2 regions of the Pseudomonas sp. PSE1(2024) genome follow, and region 2 is predicted to be linked to the other one. Evidence: predicted binding sites of a transcription regulator. Region 2 holds the regulator's gene; the other holds the start of a gene.

Region 1 (7,571 bases), 2.0 Mb from region 2:
CCGAGGCGCGGCGGATGTGCTCGACCATGGTCGACAGGGCCTGGCTCATCTGGTTGAACGCGCGAGCCAACTGGCCAATTTCGTCGTTGCTCGACACGCTCAGACGTACGCTCAGATCGCCGGCGCCCAGGGCTTCAGCCTGGCGGACCAGATCACCCAGCGGCGCCAGCTTGCTGCGCAGCAACCAGACCACGGAACCGACCGCCAGCAGCATCGCCAGCAGACTGCCGATGGCCAGCTGAGTGCCGACGCTCCATGTAACTGCGCGGATCTCGGCTTTCGGCATGCTCGCCACCACCGACCACGGGCCGCCTTCGAACGGCACGGCGATGCTGTAGAAGTCTTCGGACTTGTCGCTCCAGAACTGTCCTTTACCCGGTGCTTTCGCCAGACCGTTGATCACAGGAACCGCTTGATCCAGCGCCTGCACACCGGCCGGCGCGACCAGCCACTGGTTCTTCTCGTCCAGCAGCGCCAGCGAGCCGGTCTGGCCGATGCGGAAGCGCTTGAGATTGGCGAACTGGGCGTTCTGCGCGTCGGTGTAATCGAAGCCGACGAACAACACGGCAATCACCTTGCCGCTGCTGTCACGCACCGGGGTGTACTGAGTCATGTAGGAACGATCGAACAGCAAGGCGCGACCGACGTAACCCTGCCCCGCCATCAATTTCGCATAGGCCGGGTGAGCGTGGTCAAGCACGGTGCCGATGGCGCGGGTGCCGTCCTGTTTGCTCAGAGAGGTGCTGACGCGGATGAAGTCTTCGCCGCTGCGCACGAACAGCGTGGCGACACCCGCCGTCATCTGTTTGAACTCGTCGACTTCCTTGAAGTTGTTGTTCAACACTTCGCTGCCCAGGTGCAGGCCCGGGGTCTGGGTGCCCGCGACATTGACCGGCTCGCTCGGGTGAATGCTCAGGCCGGCGCTGAAGCGCTTCTCGAACAACCCGCTCAGACGCTGGGTGCTTTCGCGCAGCGTGCCGTGAAAGGTGCTCAATTGGTCGGCGAGCAGACGCGCTTCACTGGCGAGGTGCTCCTCACGAGTGGCGAGGTTGGCGGTATCCAGCGAACGCAAAGCAAAGACGGTACTGCCGCTGATGACAATCGCCAGTATCACGGCGAGCGCGAGGCCCAGCTGCGAGGCGATCCGAGCGCGAGGTTGAGACATGGACAGCTCCTGGCCGAACTTCCGATCCTCCTTGATCGCAGCTCGGGTAATTTTCTAATGGGGGTAAATCGTGGCCACCGGCACGACGGTTCCACATGCACGTATTCGGCGGTAAAACCGAATACTTGAGCGATGAGCAGGGGTATAGCGAAAGGCCGGCATTGTGCAGGCTCGAACGTTTCAGCTCAAGCGCGTGACCGCCGGCAGCGCCATGGCCCGGACTTCGCCTTGCAGAAAGTCGCTGAGGCGGCGCAAACGTTCACCTCCCGGACGGCTCTTTGGCCACACCAGGTAATAATTCAGTCCGCTGGCGACCGCCGTCGGCCACGGCAGACTCAAGCGTCCTTGCGCAACATCCTCGGCCACCATCAGCAGATCGCCCATGGAAACCCCATAGCCCCGAGCCGCCGCGATCATGCCCAGTTCCAGGGTATCGAACACCTGCCCGCCCTTGAGCGACACCTGATCCGACAGCCCCATGTGTTCCAGCCAACTGCGCCAGTCGCGGCGATCCGGCGTCGGGTGTAGCAACTCGGCACTGGCCAGCCGCGCCACATCCCACGGCTGATCGTTGAGCAGGTTCGGCGCGCCGACCGGAATCAGCTCCTCCGGAAACAGCAGGCTGGCTTCCCAGTCCGGCGGGAAATGCCCGTCACTGAGCAACACCGCGCAGTCGAAGGGCTCGTTGTTGAAGTCCACCGAGTCCACGTCCATCCACGCGCTGGTCAGTTGCACCTCGTTACCTGGCTGCAGATGACGGAAGCGACTGAGCCGCGCCAGCAACCAGCGCATGGTCAGGGTCGACGGGGCTTTCATGCGCAGGATGTCATCTTCGGCGCGCAAGGTATTGCAGGCCCGTTCCAGCGCGGCAAAGCCATCACGGATGCCCGGCAGCAGCAGGCGCGCCGACTCGGTCAGTTGCAGGTTGCGCCCGCTGCGGTGGAACAAGCGGCAGGCGAAATGCTCTTCGAGCGTACGAATATGTCGGCTCACCGCACTTTGAGTGATCGACAACTCTTCGGCTGCCCGGGTGAACGAACTGTGGCGGGCCGCCGCTTCGAATGCGCGCAGGGCATACAAGGGTGGAAGACGACGGGACATGCACAGCGCTCCTATGGCGGGATTGCGCCAACTTAGCAGAATCGCGGCAGGATGAGTTTTAATCATGCCACCCATCCTTTTTATCCCTTTGTGCAACCCGCGCCAAACCCTGAGAATCGACGGTCTCTTGCTCCCTCTTTTATAAGGATGTGAACGCCATGCAGCGTCCTGTGCGTACCGAACTCTGGGCCATCCTGCGGCTGGCGGGGCCGTTGATCGCCTCGCAGTTGGCGCACATGTTGATGGTGCTGACCGACACCTTGATGATGGCGCGCCTCAGTCCCGAAGCGCTGGCCGGTGGCGGTCTGGGCGCAGCGAGCTATTCGTTCGTGTCGATTTTCTGCATCGGCGTGATCGCGGCGGTCGGCACTCTGGTGGCGATTCGTCAGGGCGCCGGCGACATCATCGGCGCCGCCCGCCTGACTCAGGCCGGCCTGTGGCTGGCGTGGCTGATGGCGCTCGGTGCCGGGTTGTTGTTGTGGAATCTGAAACCGGTGCTGTTGCTGTTCGGCCAGACCGAGACCAACGTCAACGCCGCCGGGCAGTTCCTGATCGCCCTGCCCTTCGCCCTGCCCGGCTACCTGAGCTTCATGGCCCTGCGCGGTTTCACCAGCGCCATCGGCCGGGCAACGCCGGTGATGGTCATCAGCCTCGCCGGCACGGTGGCCAACTTCCTGCTCAATTACGCGCTGATCACCGGCATGTTCGGCCTGCCGAAACTCGGGCTGACCGGTATCGGCCTGGTCACGGCGATTGTCGCCAACTGCATGGCGCTTGCACTGGCCTGGCACATTCGTCGGCATCCGGCCTACGACGCGTACCCGTTGCGCGAGGGCCTGTCGCGGCCGAACCGGCAATACCTCAAAGAACTCTGGCGTTTGGGCCTGCCGATTGGCGGCACCTACGCGGTGGAAGTCGGGCTGTTCGCCTTCGCGGCGCTGTGCATGGGCACCATGGGCAGTACGCAACTGGCGGCGCACCAGATCGCCCTGCAAATCGTCTCGGTGGCGTTCATGGTTCCGGCGGGGATGTCGTATGCGATCACCATGCGCGTCGGCCAGCATTACGGCGCCGGGCAATTGAGCGATGCGCGGATGTCCGGGCGGGTCGGCATCGTCTTTGGCGCAGTGGTGATGCTGGGGTTTGCGATGGTGTTCTGGTTGCTGCCGAATCAGTTGGTCGGTTTGTTCCTCGACCATAACAACCCGGCGTTTGCCGAGGTGATTCGTCTGGCGGTGAGCCTGCTGGCCGTGGCGGCGTGGTTCGAGCTGTTCGACGGCACGCAGACGATTGCCATGGGCTGCATTCGCGGGCTCAAGGATGCCAAGACCACATTCCTGGTCGGGCTCGGTTGCTATTGGCTGATCGGCGCGCCGGCGGCGTGGCTGATGGCGTTCCATCTGCACTGGGGGCCGACCGGCGTCTGGTGGGGCCTGGCGCTGGGGCTGGCGTGTGCGGCGGTGAGCCTGACGCTGGCGTTCGAATGGAAGATGAAGCGGATGATTCGGCTCGAGCCGCAACCTCAAGACTTCAAGATCGCTCAGCCCGAGTGAGTTTCACTGTGGGAGCGAGCTTGCTCGCGATAAGGGTGTGTCAGTGACTAATCGTTCGACTGATACTCCGCCATCGCGAGCAAGCTCGCTCCCACAGGGTCTTGAGGCTAAACCACGATTCCCAGCGGTGGCTGACTGGCATCAGCCACCAGATAATCAATCAGTTCCGCCAACGGCAACGGCTTGCTGATCAGGTAACCCTGCACCTGATCGCAACCGAACCCGCGAAGCAGATCCAGCTGCTCGCGGGTTTCCACCCCTTCGGCCACCACTTCCAGATGCAGGTTGTGCGCGAGGTTGATCATCGCGTGCACCAGTTTGCGGTTCTCTTCGCGCTGCTCCATGCCGCCGACGAAACTCTTGTCGATCTTCAGCAAGGTGATCGGCAGGCTGTTGAGGTGCACGAACGACGAGAACCCGGTGCCGAAGTCATCCAGCGAGAAACGCACGCCGAGGCGACCGAGAGCGTCCATGGTCTGCTTGACCAGATCGCTGCGGCGCATCACGGCGGTTTCGGTGAGTTCGAATTCCAGCCATTGCGCCTCGACACCGCGCTCGGCGATCAAGCGGCTGAGCGTCGGCAGCAACTGGCTGTCCTGAAACTGGCGGAACGACAGGTTGATCGCCATATGCAGCGCCGGCAATCCGCGTTCGCGCAACGCCTGCATATCGCGCAAGGCCCGGGAAATCACCCAGTAACCCAGCGGCACGATCAAGCCGCTCTGCTCGGCCAGCGGCACGAATTCGCTCGGTGGTAGCAGGCCGCGTTCGCTGTGGCGCCAGCGCACCAAGGCTTCGAGGCCGACGATCTGGCCGTCCTGCATATTCAGGCGCGGCTGGTAATGCAGCTCCAGCTCATCGCGACGCAAGGCCCGGCGCAGCTCGCTTTCGAGGTCGGCCATGCTCCGCGCGTTGCGGTTGATCCGCTCGTTGAAGATGTGAAAGGTGCAGCCCTGAGTGCTCTTGGCCTGCTGCATGGCGATGTGCGCGTGCCACATCAGCGGATCGGCGCCGCCCTGGGCGCGGGCATGGGCGATGCCGAGGCTGGAGCCGATCAAAAGGCTTTCGCCGTCGACCCAGTAAGGTTCAGCCAGAGCTTCGGTGATCCGTTCGGCCATCCATTCCGCCCGTTGCGGGGCGCGGCGGGTATCGATCAGCAGGGCGAATTCATCGCTGCCCAGGCGCGCCAGTTGATCGCCGACTTCCAGCTGACTTTTCAGCCGTGCGACGACTTGCAGGATCAGGCGGTCGCCGGCCTGGTGGCCAAGGGCGTCGTTGGCGTGGCGGAAGTTGTCGAGGTCGAGGTGCCCGAGGGCCAGGCCGCGGCCGTCGTTTTCGGCGAGGCGCGCCGTAAGCAGGGTCTGGAAGCCCTGACGGTTGGCGATGCCGGTCAGCGGATCCTGTTCGGCCAGGCGTTGCAGGGTGTTTTCCAGCACGCCGCGTTCGCGCACATGCCGCAGGCAACGCCGGAGCATGCCGGCATCGAGGGCATCGAACACCAGCCAGTCGCTGACGCCATCGGGCGCGGTCGCCGGTTCGTGTTCCAGAAGCAATACCGTCGGCAGGCTGCAACGGCCGGGCGCCGGCTGCAACGCGGGAACGGTCAACAACACCGCGTGGCGGTTGTCTTCGAACAGACTGCTGACCGACTCCCAGTTCGGCGCGCTGATCTGCACCGCCGCACTCCCCAACGGAGCCAGACACTCGCGCAATAACGCTGTCCACGCTGGCTCTTCGGCCAGTAGCAGCAAACGCAAGGGTTCGACAGGCGTAGTCAAGCTGACTCCCTAGACTCTGCAATGATGTGGGCGGCGGACATTATGCCGTTGCGGCTACCAATGACCAAACGACAACGGTTATCAAAACGTTATTTTGTGTCACGAATGAGAACATTAGCCGCAAAATCACCGCGCATCCTGCGTGAAAGTAACAAAACCGGCAAATTTGAATCGCGTGCTGCGTCACAAGTCGGAGAGAGCAGCACAAATCGCTGAGCCTGTTAAAATGCCGGCCCATTTCGTCAACGACTCCCGAATTTTCGTATGTCCCGACTCAATCCCCGGCAGCAAGAAGCCGTGAACTACGTCGGCGGCCCTCTATTGGTGCTCGCCGGTGCTGGCTCCGGCAAGACCAGCGTGATCACGCGCAAGATTGCGCACCTGATCCAGAACTGCGGCATCCGTGCCCAGTACATCGTCGCCATGACCTTCACTAACAAGGCCGCGCGCGAGATGAAGGAACGGGTCGGCACGCTGCTGCGTGCCGGCGAAGGTCGCGGCCTGACGGTCTGCACCTTCCACAACCTGGGCCTGAACATCATCCGCAAGGAACATGAACGGCTGGGCTACAAACCCGGTTTCTCGATCTTCGACGAAACCGACGTCAAGTCGCTGATGACCGACATCATGCAGAAGGAATATGCAGGCGACGACGGCGTCGACGAGATCAAGAACATGATCGGCGCCTGGAAAAACGACCTGATCCTGCCGGCCCAGGCCCTGGAAAACGCCCGCAACCCCAAGGAACAGACCGCCGCCATCGTCTACACCCACTATCAGCGCACGCTCAAGGCGTTCAACGCGGTGGACTTCGACGACCTGATCCTGCTGCCGGTGAAACTCTTCGAAGAGCACGCCGACATCCTCGAAAAGTGGCAGAACAAGGTGCGTTACCTGCTGGTCGACGAATACCAGGACACCAACGCCAGCCAGTATTTGCTGGTGAAAATGCTCATCGGCAAGCGTAACCAGTTCACCGTGGTGGGCGACGACGACCAGTCGATCTACGCCTGGCGCGGCGCGCGGCCGGAAAACCTGATGCTGCTCAAGGACGACTACCCGTCCCTGAAAGTGGTGATGCTGGAGCAGAACTACCGCTCCACCAGCCGCATCCTGCGCTGCGCCAACGTGCTGATCTCGAACAACCCGCACGAATTCGAGAAGCAGCTGTGGAGTGAAATGGGCCACGGCGACGAGATCCGCGTGATCCGCTGCCGCAACGAGGACGCCGAAGCCGAGCGCGTGGCCATGGAAATCCTCAGCCTGCACTTGCGCACCGACCGCCCGTACAGCGATTTCGCGATCCTCTATCGCGGCAACTACCAGGCCAAGCTGATCGAGCTGAAACTGCAGCACCATCAGGTGCCGTACCGTTTGAGCGGCGGCAACAGCTTCTTCGGGCGTCAGGAAGTGAAAGACCTGATGGCCTATTTCCGCCTGATCGTGAACCCGGACGACGACAACGCCTTCCTGCGTGTGATCAACGTGCCGCGCCGGGAAATCGGCTCGACGACCCTGGAAAAACTCGGCAACTACGCCACCGAACGCAAGATCTCGATGTACGCCGCCACCGACGAGCTCGGCCTGGGCGAGCATCTGGACAGCCGCTTCACCGACCGCCTGTCGCGCTTCAAGCGCTTCATGGACAAGGTACGCGAGCAATGCGCCGGCGAAGACCCGATCTCCGCCCTGCGCAGCATGGTCATGGACATCGACTACGAGAACTGGCTGCGCACCAACAGTTCCAGCGACAAGGCCGCGGACTACCGGATGAGCAACGTCTGGTTCCTGATCGAAGCCTTGAAGAACACCCTGGAAAAAGACGAAGACGGCGAAATGACCGTCGAGGACGCCATCGGCAAACTCGTCCTGCGTGACATGCTGGAACGTCAGCAGGAAGAAGAGGACGGCGCCGAAGGCGTGCAGATGATGACCCTGCATGCGTCCAAGGGCCTGGAATTCCCCTACGTGTTC
Region 2 (7,571 bases):
TCGGCTCAGGCGCTTTTGCAGCAGGTTTTGCCGCAGCGGCCGGGGCCTTCGCAGCAGGCGTTGCAACCGCCGAAGCATTGCCGGCAGTCACGACCGCACCGGTGGCGACGTCAGTGAACTTGCCTTTGCCATGCAGATCGTCGAGCAGCGATTCGAACTCGTGATCGGAGATCAGATCGCTACCGGCCGCAGCCGCTGCCGGAGCAGCAGGCGCAGGCACCGAAGCAATCGCCGATTCCAGCGCATCAACGGCAAAGTTGCCCTTGCCGTGCAACTGATCGAGCAAGGCTTCGAATTCGTCGTCGGTGATGTCGGAGCTGTCGCCCGCCGCTGGGGCAGCAGGTGCCGCAGCAGCCGGAGCTACGGCGTCGGCCGCGAACTGGCCTTTGCCATGCAACTGGTCGAGCAGCGACTCGAACTCGGCGTCGGTGATTTCATCGCTGGCCGCTTCGGTGGAAGCAGGTGCAGCGGCAGCCGCCGGGGCTTCGGCTTCGGCCTTGACGGCGTTCAGCGAGTCCAGCAACTGTTCAAATTCGTTATCGGTGATGTCGCCCGAATCGCCTTCGACGACCAGTTCTTCGATCATCTCGGCAACAGGCGAGGCCGGGGCTTCATCCGCCGATTGCGGTTCGGCCAGACGCGCCAGGGCGGCCAGCAGTTCCGGGGTGGCGGCGGTGATCGGGCTGCGATCGCGGACTTCGCTGAACATGCTGTTCACCGCGTCCAGCGCTTCGAGCACCACGTCCATCAGTTCTGCATCGACGCGTCGTTCACCCTTGCGCAGGATGTCGAACACGTTTTCGGCGATGTGACAGCACTCCACCAGCTCGTTGAGCTGAAGGAAGCCGGCGCCCCCTTTTACAGTGTGGAAACCGCGAAAAATTGCGTTGAGCAGATCTGCGTCATCCGGGCGGCTTTCCAGCTCGACCAGTTGTTCGGACAGTTGCTCAAGAATCTCGCCGGCCTCAACCAGGAAATCCTGAAGGATCTCTTCATCGGCGCCGAAGCTCATTAATGGGGTGCTCCTACAGTAGGTCGTGATGTCGGTTAATGCCGGGTCGCGTTGGGTTTGTGAGCGTGCCAGGCAAGGCGCGAGCCGCCGATAAGGGTCGTTTCCTTATCAAGGCTCGCAACGCAGCATGGCGCGCTCACAAACCCAACCCTCCGGGCCGCGCCCCACAAGGCGCAATCCGTCGTTACTCGTCGTTCATTTGGAAAAACCAAACCACTCTCCTCGTGCCTAGTCTTGCGCCTTGTGGGGCGCGGCGCGACCCGGCATTAACCGACATCACGACCTAACAAAACCCAAAAAAACTCAAAATCCAAGGCTGGATAGCAAATCGTCCACATCGTCCTGACCGGACACAACGTCTTCTCGTTTATCGGCATGAATCTGCGGACCTTCACCCTGCGAGAGATGTTTTTGTGGATCTTTTTCAGCAAGCATCGCCGCACGGTCATGTTCGATGCCCGCAAAGCGGTCCACCTGGCTGGCCATGAGCACGAGCTTGAGCAGGTTGCTTTCGACTTCGGTGACCAATTGGGTCACGCGCTTGATCACCTGACCGGTGAGGTCCTGGTAATCCTGGGCGAGCAGAATGTCGTTCAGATTGCTCGACACCGCGCGGTTGTCCGCGCTGCTGCGTGCCAGAAAACCGTCGACCCGGCGCGCCAGTTCACGGAACTCTTCAGCCCCGACCTCACGGCGCATGAAGCGGCCCCAATCGGCGCTCAAGGCCTGGGCTTCGTCAGCCAGGCCATTGACCACAGGGGTCGCGCTTTCCACCAGATCCATGGTGCGGTTGGCGGCAGCTTCGGTCAGTTTGACCACGTAGCCCAGGCGCTCGGTAGCGTCGGTGATTTGCGACACTTCCTCAGCCTGCGGCATGTGCGGATCGATCTGGAAATTGACGATCGCACTGTGCAGTTCACGCGTGAGCTTGCCCACTTCCTGGTACAGGCCACGGTCACGGGTCTGATTGAGCTCATGGATCAGTTGCACAGCGTCGCCGAACCTGCCCTTTTCAAGGCTTTCGACCAGTTCGACCGCGTGTTTTTTCAGGGTCGACTCGAAGTCGCCCTGTGAAGATTCTTTATGCTCCATAGCTCCCCCGCGCGTTCATCAGCCGATGCGTTCGAAAATCTTCTCGATTTTTTCTTTCAACGCCTGGGCCGTGAAAGGTTTGACCACATAGCCGTTCACGCCGGCCTGGGCCGCTTCGATGATCTGCTCGCGCTTGGCTTCAGCGGTCACCATCAGCACTGGCAGGTGCTTGAGCTTTTCATCGGCGCGCACGTGGCGCAGCAGGTCGATACCGGTCATGCCGGGCATGTTCCAGTCGGTCACCAGAAAGTCGATGCTGCCGCTGTTGAGCACCGGAATGGCAGTGGTGCCATCGTCGGCTTCAACGGTGTTGGTGAACCCGAGATCACGCAACAGGTTCTTGATGATCCGCCGCATCGTTGAGAAGTCATCAACGATGAGGATTTTCATGTCTTTGTTCAATTCGACCTCCAAGCAGTCTTAAACGCGTCCAGCACCTGGACGCGCCATTTCAATCAATCCGGCAAAACACTCGATGACTGTCTGGAGCACAACAGAGCAAGACCGGTGCCGTTCACCACCGCACCAGCCTCGTTCGCAGTGTCCCCACACTGCCTTCAGCGCGCTCGCCACTCCCCCAAACGCCCCCGCAAGCGGGCCGCGCACTGGCTGTGTAACTGGCTGACCCGCGATTCACTGACGCCAAGGACTTCACCGATTTCCTTGAGGTTCAGCTCTTCGTCGTAGTACAGCGCCAACACCAGTCGCTCACGCTCCGGCAAATTGGCAATCGCGTCCGCCAGCGCGGCCTGGAAACGTTCGTCTTCCAGATCGCGCGACGGCTCCAGATGAGCACTGGCGCCATCCTCGTGCAGCCCTTCGTGTTCGCCGTCCTGCAACAGGTCGTCGAAACTGAACAGCCGGCTGCCCAGGGTGTCGTTCAAAATCCCGTAGTAATCGTCGAGACTCAATTGGAGTTCGGCCGCAACTTCGTGATCTTTAGCGTCACGGCCGGTTTTAGCTTCAATCGAGCGAATCGCGTCGCTGACCATACGGGTATTGCGGTGAACCGAGCGTGGCGCCCAGTCCCCCTTACGGACTTCATCGAGCATCGCACCGCGGATCCGGATGCCCGCGTACGTTTCAAAACTGGCGCCCTTGCTGGCGTCGTATTTGGTCGAGACTTCAAGCAGGCCGATCATCCCGGCCTGGATCAGGTCTTCGACCTGCACACTGGCCGGCAATCGCGCCAGCAAGTGGTAGGCGATGCGTTTGACCAGTGGCGCGTAACGCTCGATCAGCTCGTACTGCGCGTCACGCGCCGACTTTTTGTAAAGGTTCATACCGCTGGCGGTCATAGCACAGGTCCTGCCGTTTGCTGCACGAGGCGCTCGACGAAAAATTCGAGGTGGCCGCGCGGGTTGGCGGGCAGCGGCCAGGTGTCGACCTTCTGTGCGATCGCCTTGAACGCCAGTGCGCACTTGGAACGCGGGAAGGCTTCATAGACCGCACGCTGCTTCTGCACCGCCTTGCGCACGCTTTCGTCGTAGGGCACCGCGCCGACGTATTGTAGGGCGACGTCGAGGAAGCGATCCGTGACCTTGGTCAACTTGGCGAACAGATTGCGACCTTCCTGCGGGCTCTGGGCCATGTTGGCCAGGACGCGGAAGCGGTTCATGCCGTAATCGCGGTTGAGCAGCTTGATCAGCGCGTAGGCGTCGGTGATCGAGGTCGGCTCGTCGCAGACCACCAGCAAGACTTCTTGCGCTGCGCGAACGAAACTGACTACCGAGTCACCAATACCCGCAGCGGTGTCGATCACCAGTACATCGAGATTGTCGCCGATGTCGCTGAACGCCTGAATCAGGCCGGCATGCTGGGCCGGGCTCAGGTGAACCATGCTCTGGGTGCCGGAAGCGGCCGGCACGATGCGGATCCCGCCGGGGCCTTGCAACAGCACGTCGCGCAGCTCGCAGCGGCCTTCGATCACGTCGGCCAGGGTGCGTTTGGGTGTGAGGCCCAGCAGAACGTCGACGTTCGCCAGCCCCAGGTCGGCGTCCAGCAGCATGACCCGACGGCCAAGCTCTGCCAGCGCCAGGGACAAGTTCACTGACACATTAGTCTTGCCGACGCCACCTTTGCCGCCGGTCACCGCGATCACCTGTACGGGATGCATGCTGCCCATGTTATTTCTTTACCTTGTCTTGCATAGACGGAGGCCACATTACTGGCTGCGCGTTCACAACCGGAACAATGCATGGCAGACCATCGATGTAGGTACAAAAACGGTTCATTACCTCAGCCAACCTGCTTGGTCGGACTGTGGTAGATATCAGCGAACATGTCAGCCATGGCTTCTTCGCTGGGTTCTTCCTGCATTTGCACACTGACGGCGCGGCTGACCAGTTGATGACGGCGCGGCAGATGCAGATCATCCGGAATACGCGGCCCATCGGTCAGGTAGGCGACCGGCAGTTCGTGACTGATCGCCAGGCTCAGCACTTCGCCAAGGCTTGCCGTCTCATCCAGTTTAGTCAGGATGCACCCGGCCAGCCCGCAACGCTTGTAACTGTGATAAGCGGCGGTTAGAACCTGTTTCTGGCTGGTGGTTGCCAGCACCAGATAATTTTTTGAGCGAATGCCACGACCGGCCAGACTTTCCAGCTGCATGCGCAAGGCCGGATCGCTGGCTTGCAGGCCGGCGGTATCGATCAGCACCACGCGTTTGCGCAGCAGTGGATCCAGCGCCTGCACCAGGGACTGGCCCGGATCGACGTGGGTCACCGACACATTGAGGATGCGGCCCAGCGTCTTGAGCTGCTCCTGCGCGCCGATACGGAAACTGTCCATGCTCACCAGCGCGATGTTCTGCGCGCCGTACTTGAGCACGTAGCGGGCGGCCAGCTTGGCCAGCGTGGTGGTCTTGCCCATGCCGGCAGGACCGACCATGGCAATCACACCGCCCTCTTCCAGCGGCTCGACTTCCGGTACAGCAATCATCCGCGCCAGGTGCGCCAGCAGCATGCGCCAGGCCTGACGCGGTTCGTCGATCTCGGTGATCATCGACAGCAGATCACGGGACAAGGGGCCGGACAAACCGATGCGTTGCAGACGACGATACAGATTGGCCTGAGCCGGACGGCTGCCTTGCAGCTGGTTCCAGGCCAGAGTGCCGAGTTGCACTTCCATCAGTTCGCGCAGGCTGTTGAGTTCGAAACGCATCGAGTCCAGAGCACGCGGGTCAACGCCAGCGGAAACCGGTGCAGGCGCCGGTGCCGGGCGGGCCGGAGCTTCGTAGGTCGGTTCGGTCAGCGGTTCGGCAGCGGTCAGCGGCAGGCCGGCCGTCAACGGCAGCCCGGCGAACAACTGGCGATTGGTGTTGCCGTCGGCTTCGCCACGCAGGCTCAGCTCGGCCTGGGCGGTGACGATGCGCGACTGGGTCTTGCGCAGCTCATCCTCGAGTTCCATGTTCGGAACACGCGGGGCCAGCGCCGACAGTTTGTAATCGAGCGCCGCCGTCAGCTCGACGCCGCCGGCGATGCGGCGGTTGCCAATGATGGCGGCATCAGCGCCCAGCTCATCACGAACCAGCTTCATGGCCTGACGCATATCGGCGGCGAAAAAACGCTTAACTTGCATAAACCACTACCTCAGCCGTTGGGCCCTACTGTCGCAACGATGGTCACTTGCTTGTTGTCCGGAATTTCCTGGTAGGCCAGCACATGCAGTCCGGGAACTGCCAGGCGACCAAAGCGCGAGAGCATCGCGCGAACCGGGCCTGCTACCAACAGGATCACCGGCTGACCTTGCATTTCCTGGCGCTGCGCCGCTTCGATCAGCGAACGCTGCAGCTTCTCGGCCATGCTCGGCTCCAGCAGAACGCCCTCTTCCGAGCCTTGTCCTGCCTTCTGCAGACTATTGAGCAATATTTGTTCCAACCTTGGCTCCAGCGTGATAACTGGCAGCTCCGACTCAGTCCCTACAATGCTTTGGACGATGGCGCGGGATACGCCGACCCGCACAGCGGCCACCAAAGCGGCGGTATCTTGACTCTTGGCGGCATTGTTGGCGATGGCTTCGGCAATGCTGCGGATATCGCGCACCGGCACATGTTCGGCCAGCAACGCCTGCAATACTTTGAGCAACTGCGACAGCGTGACCACGCCCGGCACCAGCTCTTCAGCCAGTTTCGGCGAGCTCTTGGCCAGCAATTGCATCAATTGCTGCACTTCTTCGTGGCCGATCAGCTCGCTGGAGTGCTTGTACAGAATCTGGTTCAAGTGGGTCGCAACCACGGTGCTGGCATCGACCACGGTGTAACCGAGCGATTGCGCCTGGGCGCGCTGGCTGACTTCGATCCACACCGCCTCCAGGCCGAAAGCCGGATCTTTGGCGGTAATGCCGTTGAGCGAGCCGTAGACCTGCCCCGGGTTGATCGCCAGTTCGCGATCCGGGTAGATCTCGGCTTCGGCCAGGATCACGCCCATCAGGGTCAGGCGATAGGCGCTTGGCGCCAGGTCGAGGTTGTCGCGGATGTGCACGGTCGGCATCAGGAAGCCCAGATCCTGCGAGAGTTTCTTGCGCACGCCCTTGATCCGCGCCAGCAATTGCCCGCCCTGGTTGCGGTCCACCAACGGAATCAGACGGTAGCCGACTTCCAGGCCGATCATGTCGATCGGGGTCACGTCGTCCCAGCCCAGCTCCTTGGTTTCCATGGCGCGGGCTGGCGACGGCAGCAGTTCCTGTTGACGCTTGACCTCTTCCAGCGCGATGACCTTGGCCACGTTCTGCTTCTTCCAGAACAGGTAAGCGCCACCGGCAGCCAGCGCAGCCATGGTCAGGAACGAGAAGTGCGGCATGCCCGGCACCAGGCCCATGACCGCCATCAGACCGGCAGCCACCGCCAGCGCTTTCGGCGAGGCGAACATCTGGCGATTGATCTGCTTGCCCATGTCTTCCGAGCCGGAAGCACGGGTCACCATGATCGCCGCCGCTGTAGATAACAACAGTGATGGCAATTGCGCCACTAAACCGTCACCGATGGTTAGCAAGGCGTAAACCTTGCCCGCGTCAGCGAAAGTCATGTTGTGCTGGAAGATACCGACGGCCATGCCGCCGATCAGGTTGATGAACAGAATCAGCAAACCGGCGATGGCGTCACCGCGCACGAACTTGCTGGCACCGTCCATCGAACCGTAGAACTCTGCCTCCTGGGCCACTTCGGAACGACGGGCCTTGGCCTGCGCCTGGTCGATCAGACCAGCGTTGAGGTCGGCGTCGATCGCCATTTGCTTGCCGGGCATCGCATCGAGGGTGAAGCGCGCGCTCACCTCGGAGATCCGGCCGGCACCCTTGGTCACCACGACGAAGTTGATGATCATCAAGATCGCGAAAACCACGATACCGACCACGTAGTTACCGCCGATCACCACCTCACCGAAGGCCTGGATCACCTTACCGGCGGCGGCGTGGCCGTCCTGACCGTGGAGCATCACCACCCGGGTCGACGCCACGTTCAGCGCCAGTC

What was found. Region 2 encodes FliA, which starts transcription of late flagellar genes. Its sites were predicted from a motif close to CTAAAGTTTNNNNNNNNNNNGCCGNTAA; they were not measured.
Region 1: the regulator FliA is predicted to act here: its motif matches at 1,268-1,295, upstream of ABTV87_RS28590 (methyl-accepting chemotaxis protein).

What each region holds. Positions count from the first base shown of each region.
Region 1 is NZ_CP158967.1:6,255,875-6,263,445, forward strand. Features, by position in the region: gene ABTV87_RS28590 (methyl-accepting chemotaxis protein) at 1-1,165, opposite strand, end outside; gene ABTV87_RS28595 (LysR substrate-binding domain-containing protein) at 1,346-2,266, opposite strand; gene ABTV87_RS28600 (NorM family multidrug efflux MATE transporter) at 2,425-3,819, shown strand; gene ABTV87_RS28605 (putative bifunctional diguanylate cyclase/phosphodiesterase) at 3,927-5,597, opposite strand; gene rep (DNA helicase Rep) at 5,862-7,571, shown strand, end outside.
Region 2 is NZ_CP158967.1:1,760,233-1,767,803, reverse strand. Features, by position in the region: gene ABTV87_RS07980 (chemotaxis protein CheA) at 1-1,012, opposite strand, end outside; gene ABTV87_RS07975 (protein phosphatase CheZ) at 1,316-2,104, opposite strand; gene ABTV87_RS07970 (chemotaxis response regulator CheY) at 2,123-2,494, opposite strand; gene fliA (RNA polymerase sigma factor FliA) at 2,662-3,402, opposite strand; gene fleN (flagellar synthesis regulator FleN) at 3,399-4,229, opposite strand; gene flhF (flagellar biosynthesis protein FlhF) at 4,343-5,683, opposite strand; gene flhA (flagellar biosynthesis protein FlhA) at 5,695-7,571, opposite strand, start outside.